Regions from separate parts of the Dactylosporangium sp. NPDC000555 genome, predicted to be linked through region 1. Evidence: riboswitches for the same ligand, from Rfam matches in the RefSeq annotation. Region 1 holds a riboswitch; the other holds the start of a gene.

Region 1 (3,246 bases):
CCCCCGCCGCTGGCCGGTCGCTGTTCGGGCTGTTCGCCGCGGCCACGATCGTGCTCGCGGGCTGGCTGACCGGCCAGTGGATCATGGGCGGCCTGGATCTGGACCGGCTGCATCCCGGATACGTGCTGCCCGCCGTCGCCGGAGGGCTGATCGCCGCGATCGGCGCGGCGACGGCCGGCTGGCCGGGACTCGCCCGCGTGTTCTTCGGATTCGGTCTGGTGTCGTGGCTGCTCATCGGCTCGATCATCCTGGCCCGGCTGTACTTCCGCCCGCCGTTGCCGGCCCAGCTGCAGCCGACGCTGGCGATCGACGTCGCCCCGCCCGCGCTCGCCGGGATCGCCTATCTGGCCGTCACCCGGGGCCGGGTCGACGCCGCCGCCTTCGTGCTCGGCGGCTACACGCTGCTCACGGCCCTCGTCCAGGTGCGCCTCATCGGGGTGTACCGGCGCCTGCGCTTCACCCCCGGGTTCTGGGCGTTCGCGTTCCCTTACGCCGCCGTCGCCACGTTCACGCTGCACTGGCTCGCCTACGCGCGCCCGCCGGCGTACCAGGTCTGGGTCTGGCTGGTGCTGCTGGCGATCACCGTGTTCATCGCCGCCCTCGCGGCCGAGACGGCCACGGCGCTCGCCCGGCACCGTTTCCTGCCGCAGCCCCGCTGACGCACGGGCGGGCCGGCTCGACGAGCCGGCCCGCCCGTTTCCTTCGGGATACTCAGGCGGAGTAGCCGCGAGCCGCCATCCAGTGCGCCATGTTGCTGGTCGCCATCCAGTACGTCTTCGGGCCGAACATGCCGGACGGGTCGGCGACCTGAACGGCACGGCCGTTGTCGCGGTAGCCGACGATCGCGATGAAGTGGCCGCCCGAGAACTCGTGCCAGACGCCGACCGCGTCCGTCGCCCCGCCGACGATGTTCGCCACGATCGCGCGGTCACCGCTGATGGCCCGCACGACGTCCTCCTGCACGCGCGTGGCCTCCTCGGCCGTCGCGCGCTGCCCCGGGATCCACCGGGTCTGGTACACGTCCTTGCCCAGCACGCTGTTGAGCACCCGCGTGGTGTCGGCGGCCGAGTTGGTGCCGCTGGTCGTGGTGCCGAGCCTCCTCGCGATCTCGTCCTGGGACATGTTGACGCCGTCCGCGGTCAGCACGATGCGGGTCGAGGCCGGGCCGCAGTAGTAGTAGTTCGGCTGGAACTGGAAGTCGTACTGCAGGACCTTCTCCGCCGGCGCCTCGGGGGCCGGGCTCGTCGGCTCCGGGTTCGCCGGCGCGGCGCCGATCGCCGGCCGGTTGTTCCCGTCGGCGGCTCCCATCGCGGCGACCGCCGTGTCGTGGGCCCCGGCCGGCGTCTCGGTCTGGTTGAACACCACTGCGGTGGTGACGGCGGCCACGAGCAGGGCGGCCGAGCCCAGCACCGCCGGGTACAGGCGGTGGGTGGTGGTGCGGTGGAGCAGCGGACGAATCGATCGGTGACGCATGTGGTACTCCAAAAGCAGGCTGCCGCACGTGGTCGGCGGATCGGATGGCGACGCTGAGCCACGGCGTTCACGGCACGGACCGGCGCGAGGGCAGGCGAAGGCGGCCCGCACACGGCGATGCCGTGCCGGGCGTGCCGTCGTGCGACGGGAACGCGGAAGTGTCGTGGCTCTTTTAGAGGCGGCATCGCGGCAGCGTCAGACGCCCGCTTCGCGCGGCGACCGGGCCGCGAGCGGTGCGAGGAGGGGTCCGGAGACGGGGGTCTGACCTCAGCCGTCGAGCGCCGGGCAGCAGGGCCGGTGCGGCCTCGTGCTGCCCGATGTCCTACCGTGCGGTGGTGTCCCGCCGGGGTGCGGTGCGGGTGCCGCGGCTAGGGGGCGCGCCATGCCAGAGGTCGTACACCGTTGAAGTCTCCTTCCGATGCCGCCTACCGGGTTAGCTGACGGATTCGGGCTGGAAGTGCCCTACCGCGGGCGGTGACGCCCGCGGATTCACCCCGGGACTGCATGGGTCCCCGGCTCGTTCGCACGACTCGGCGGGTCCGCGCCGGCGCCATTTCGCAATGGCAGACGACCGGCTCGGACCGCCTGACCCTACTGGCCGGTACGGGGGTTGCCAAGCGTTCAACCGGGTCCTGCAAGTGGACGCCATTGGCGTACCTGCCAGCCGGTATGGCGGCATGCGGGTAGCCGGGCGACCCGGACGGCCGGTGGCAGCGATGTCCGGCTCATACGCGTTCAGCAACACTGGTCGGCGTCAACCCCCGGCCCGAGAAGGTTTCTCGTCACCGTGAGTTCCCGGTCTTCGACCACGCGCCCGGACGCAAAACACTCCGACTCCCCCTGGGCACCGCTGCGCTGCCGCACCTTCCGCGCGCTGTGGCTCGCCATGGCCGCCGCCAACGCCGGCATGGCGATGCAGGTCGTGGGCGCCCAGTGGCTCGCCGCCGGCGCCGGCGCGAACGGACGGCACGCGGCCGCCGACATCCTCGTCACGCTGGTACAGGCGGCGGGCATGCTGCCCATCCTGGTGCTCGGCCTGCCGGCCGGCGTGCTGGCCGACCTGGTGGACCGCAGGCGCCTGCTCATCCGGGTCCAGCTCGGCACCGCCCTCGTCGGCCTGCTGCTCGCGGCGCTGGCCATGGACGGCCGGATCCAGTCGATGACGCTGCTCTCGCTGCAGTGCGCGCTCGGTGTGGGTGCGGCCTTCACGATGCCCGCGTTCGGGTCGCTGACCCCGGAGCTGGTGGAACGCCGGCACCTGCCGCAGGCCTCGGCGCTCGGGGCGATCAGCGCCAACGTCACACGGGCCGCCGGCCCGGCGACCGCCGGTTTCCTCATCGCACGGGCCGGCGCGTCGGCCGTGTTCGCGCTGCACGCCGTGACCGTCATCGTGTTCGTCGTGGTGCTGACCGTCTGGCGTCCCGAGCGCCCGTCCGCCCCGCGCTGCACGGAGCCCTTCGGCGCGGCGCTCGGTGCGGGATGGCGATACGTTCGCAGCACGCCGGTCGTACGCCGGATTCTCGGGCACGCGCTGGTGTTCCTGCTGCCCGGCTCGGCGCTGCTGGCGCTGCTGCCGCTGCTGGCGGCCAACCGGCTCGGCCTCGGCGTCACCGGACTCGGCGTGCTGCTCGGTGCGCTCGGCGCCGGCGCGGTGGCCGGCGCGATCGTCCAGCCGCGGCTGCGCGCGCTGCCCGCCCGGGACCGCATGGCCGCCGCCGCGGGCGTGTTCCTGGCGGCGCTCGTGATCGTGGCGGTCAGCCGCGACCCGGTCAC
Region 2 (3,246 bases), on a different contig from region 1:
GGATCATCACCCACTCACCGTCGGCGGAAGTGTGGTACTGCACGACGGAGGCGGGGAACGGCAGGGCGTCCATGCCGAGATGCACCAGCCACGGGCGGCCGACCTGGGCAGGGTCGCTCAGCGCGCTCGGCGGCCCGTCGGCGGGCGGCAGGAGCGGCGGCGCCGTCATCTTCGGCGGCGCGGCGGCGGTCGTGGACTTCGCACTGGGCGCGGGCGACGGTGCGGCGATCGTCGCGGGTGGCGCCGCCGGCATGCCGTCCGCGGTGGTGGGCAGCAGCGCGGCGGTCAGAGCGATGGCGGTACCGGCGACGGCGACGGAGAACGCCGTACCCGCCACGATCGCCACCCGGCGGCGCCTGCGGTGGCGGATGCCGCCCGCCCTCGCCGCGGCCAGCAGCCGCTCCACGTGCACGTCGTCGTCGGCGACCCGCGCCAGCGCCTCGGTGACCACCCGGTCGAGTCCCGTCACGACTTCCCTCCGTTGAGGGTCAGGCCGACCGAGCCGGCGCCGGATTCTTCCTTCGCCAGCCGGGTGCGTAGCGTGTCCAGGGCGCGTTTCACCTGGCTGCGTACGGTCTCCCGGCTGCAGTTGAGCAGTGCCGCGATCGCCGCGTCGTCGAGGTCCTCGTAGTAGCGCAGTACCACGGCGGCACGCTGTTTCGGTGGCAGCGCGCGGATCAGCCGCCACGTCGCGTCGCGCTCGGCGGCCTCCGCGCCCAGGTCACGAAGGCCGGGCACATCCTGCGGCTCGGCCACCGCGACCTCCCGGTTGGACGCCAGCCGCCACCGGGAGATGGCGGCGTTGACGAGCATCCGGCGCAGGTACGGCTCCGGCGGGTCGGCCGTGATCCGATCCCAGCGCACGAACGCCCGGGCGAGCACCTCCTGCACAAGGTCCTCGCCCTGGTGCCGGTCGCCGGTGAGCAGGCGTCCCAGCCGCACCAGCGCGGCGCCGCGTTGCCGTACGTAGTCATCGAACTCCACGCGGAAGCCCTCCCGTCGCGCGTGCCATCATCGAACTGCACGCGGCGGCGAGCCCCGGCTGTTGCATCGCCGCACGTTCACCCGCTAGACCGTGATCTGGGTCACTATTGATCACCACGTACGAGGTTGCGGGCAGGTCCACACAAACCGCGCGGTGCGCGATTTCGGCGCCCTGGGTACAGTGACCCACGGTCACGTCCACGAGGGCACCGCCCCCGGTGCCGGGCGGGGCTGCCGCCTAATCGCCGCACCGTGGCGAGCCGGGGACCCACGGTAACGTTGGGGTGAATCCGCCCTTCCTCGGAAGGGTGGTAGGGGTCGTTCCGTCCCGAACCCGTCAGCTAACTCGGTCGGCGGCCGACGGAAGGAACAACGAACCAGATGTCACCGCGACATCCCTACCGGCGCACGTTCATCACGCTGCTGGCGGCGATCGTGCTCGGGGGGCTCGCCGTCACACCCGCCGCGGCCGAGCCCGGCGGCGACACCGGCGACGAGGGCTCCGGCGCCAACCCGACGCTCAACTCCGTCCTCGAGAACACGACCCGCAAGTGGTCCGAGGCCAATGAGCGGCTGAACGCCTCGATCAAGCGTCAGGGCGAGCTCAACGCGCAACTGCAGGCGACCGAGGCGCAGCTGGCGGTGATCCAGGATCATGTGGCCGCGATCGCCGCGGCGGCGTACCGCACCGGCCCCCTCACCACGTTCGCCGCCCTGATGGACGCGAAGACCCCGGACAGCTTCGCCGAGCGGGCCGGCTCCATCAACGAGATCGCCCACCACAACAACAACCTGCTGCACCAGGCCAAACAGCTGCGGGACGACCAGACCGCGCAGAAGAAGGCGCTCGACGGCGAGATCGCCACGCAGCAGGAGCAGAAGCGCATCATCGAGCAGCAGAAGAAGGACGCGGAGAAGGCGCTCGCGCAGGCCGGTGGGCCGAGCAGGGGCTTCATCACCGCCAACCTGCCGACCGCCGACCCGGTGCCGCGCAACGCCAACGGGTCGCTGCCCAAGGAGTCGTGCAGCGTCAAGGACCCCACGACCAGCGGCTGCCTCACGCCACGCACGCTGCACGCGATGCAGCAGGCGCAGAAGGACGGCTTCAAGCGGTTCGTGTCCTGCTACCGCCCGAGCGGGCCGTACGAGCACCCGAAGGGCCGCGCCTGCGACTTCTCGGTGCAGACCAAGCCCGGCTTCGGCGGGGTGGCCACCGGCGACGACTACACCTACGGAACCACCCTGGCGACGTACTTCGTGAAGAACGCCGACCGCCTCGGCGTCATGTACGTCATCTGGTTCAAACAGGTGTGGACGCCGACGGTCGGGTGGCACCACTACTCGGGCGTCGCCGGAGACCCCTCCAGCGACCATACGAACCACGTGCACCTCTCGATCCTGTAATCCTCACGTTCCCGGGCGGCCGGTCGACAGCGGAACGTCGACCGGCCACCGCGGCTCAGAGGATCTCCGTGTCGCGCAGGAGCCGCCACAGGCCGGCGCCGTCGGGGGCGCCCAGCCAACGCCGATCGTTGAGCGGGACCCGCTTGGAGCTGCCGGCCACCCCCGGGAACGCGCCGGCCAGCACCGCCTGGGTCGGCGAGAGGTGCCGGATCGCCACCGCGGCCACGCTGTCGGGGTGCTCGGCGGCGAACTCGGCGTAGATCTCCGGATCGTGCTGCCCGTCGTCACCGACCAGCAGCCAGCGGATGTCCGGGAACTCCTCGGCGAGGCGGGCCAGCGACGCCCGCTTGTGCGCCTGGCCGCTGCGGAAGAACCGGTCCGGCTGCGGGCCCCAGTCGGTCAGCAGCAGCGGCCCGGCCGGGTACAGGTGCCGGGAGAGGAACCGGGACAGCGTCGCGGCCACGTTCCAGGCGCCGGTCGACAGGTAGAAGACCGGCGCGCCCGGGTTGGCGTTGACCAGCCGCTCGTACAGCACCGCCATGCCCGGCACCGAGGCGCGGGCGTGCTCGTCGAGCACGAACGTGTTCCACGCGGCGAGCAGCGGGCGCGGCAGCGTGGTGACCATGACCGTGTCGTCGACGTCGGAGATGATGCCGAAGCGGGTGCCGGGGTCGATCATCCGGATCGGCGCCTCGACGGCGGCGCTGTTCTCGGTCTGCAGCGTGACGGACGCCCAGCCGGGCGCGAGGTCGGCCTCGACGACGACGTCGATGAACCCGCCGCGGTCGCAGCGCACCTCGCGGGTCTGGCCGCCGGCCTCGATGCGCACCAGGGCGTCGCTGACCGACACCGCGGTGA

The links. A riboswitch is a leader RNA that binds a small molecule or an ion and turns the genes downstream of it on or off. The one in region 1 is predicted to bind cyclic di-AMP.
Region 2: another riboswitch for cyclic di-AMP. It lies ahead of ABT297_RS15860 (coiled-coil domain-containing protein); the one in region 1 lies ahead of ABT297_RS35445 (C39 family peptidase).

Annotation. Positions count from the first base shown of each region.
Region 1 covers NZ_JBEPDB010000087.1:22,761-26,006, forward strand. Annotated here, with positions in the region: gene ABT297_RS35440 (SLAC1 family transporter) at 1-659, shown strand, start outside; gene ABT297_RS35445 (C39 family peptidase) at 712-1,473, opposite strand; cyclic di-AMP (ydaO/yuaA leader) riboswitch at 1,881-2,019, opposite strand; gene ABT297_RS35450 (MFS transporter) at 2,261-3,246, shown strand, end outside.
Region 2 covers NZ_JBEPDB010000021.1:41,381-44,626, reverse strand. Annotated here, with positions in the region: gene ABT297_RS15870 (hypothetical protein) at 1-469, opposite strand, end outside; gene ABT297_RS15865 (SigE family RNA polymerase sigma factor) at 466-984, opposite strand; cyclic di-AMP (ydaO/yuaA leader) riboswitch at 1,210-1,356, shown strand; gene ABT297_RS15860 (coiled-coil domain-containing protein) at 1,366-2,388, shown strand; gene ABT297_RS15855 (App1 family protein phosphatidate phosphatase) at 2,444-3,246, opposite strand, start outside.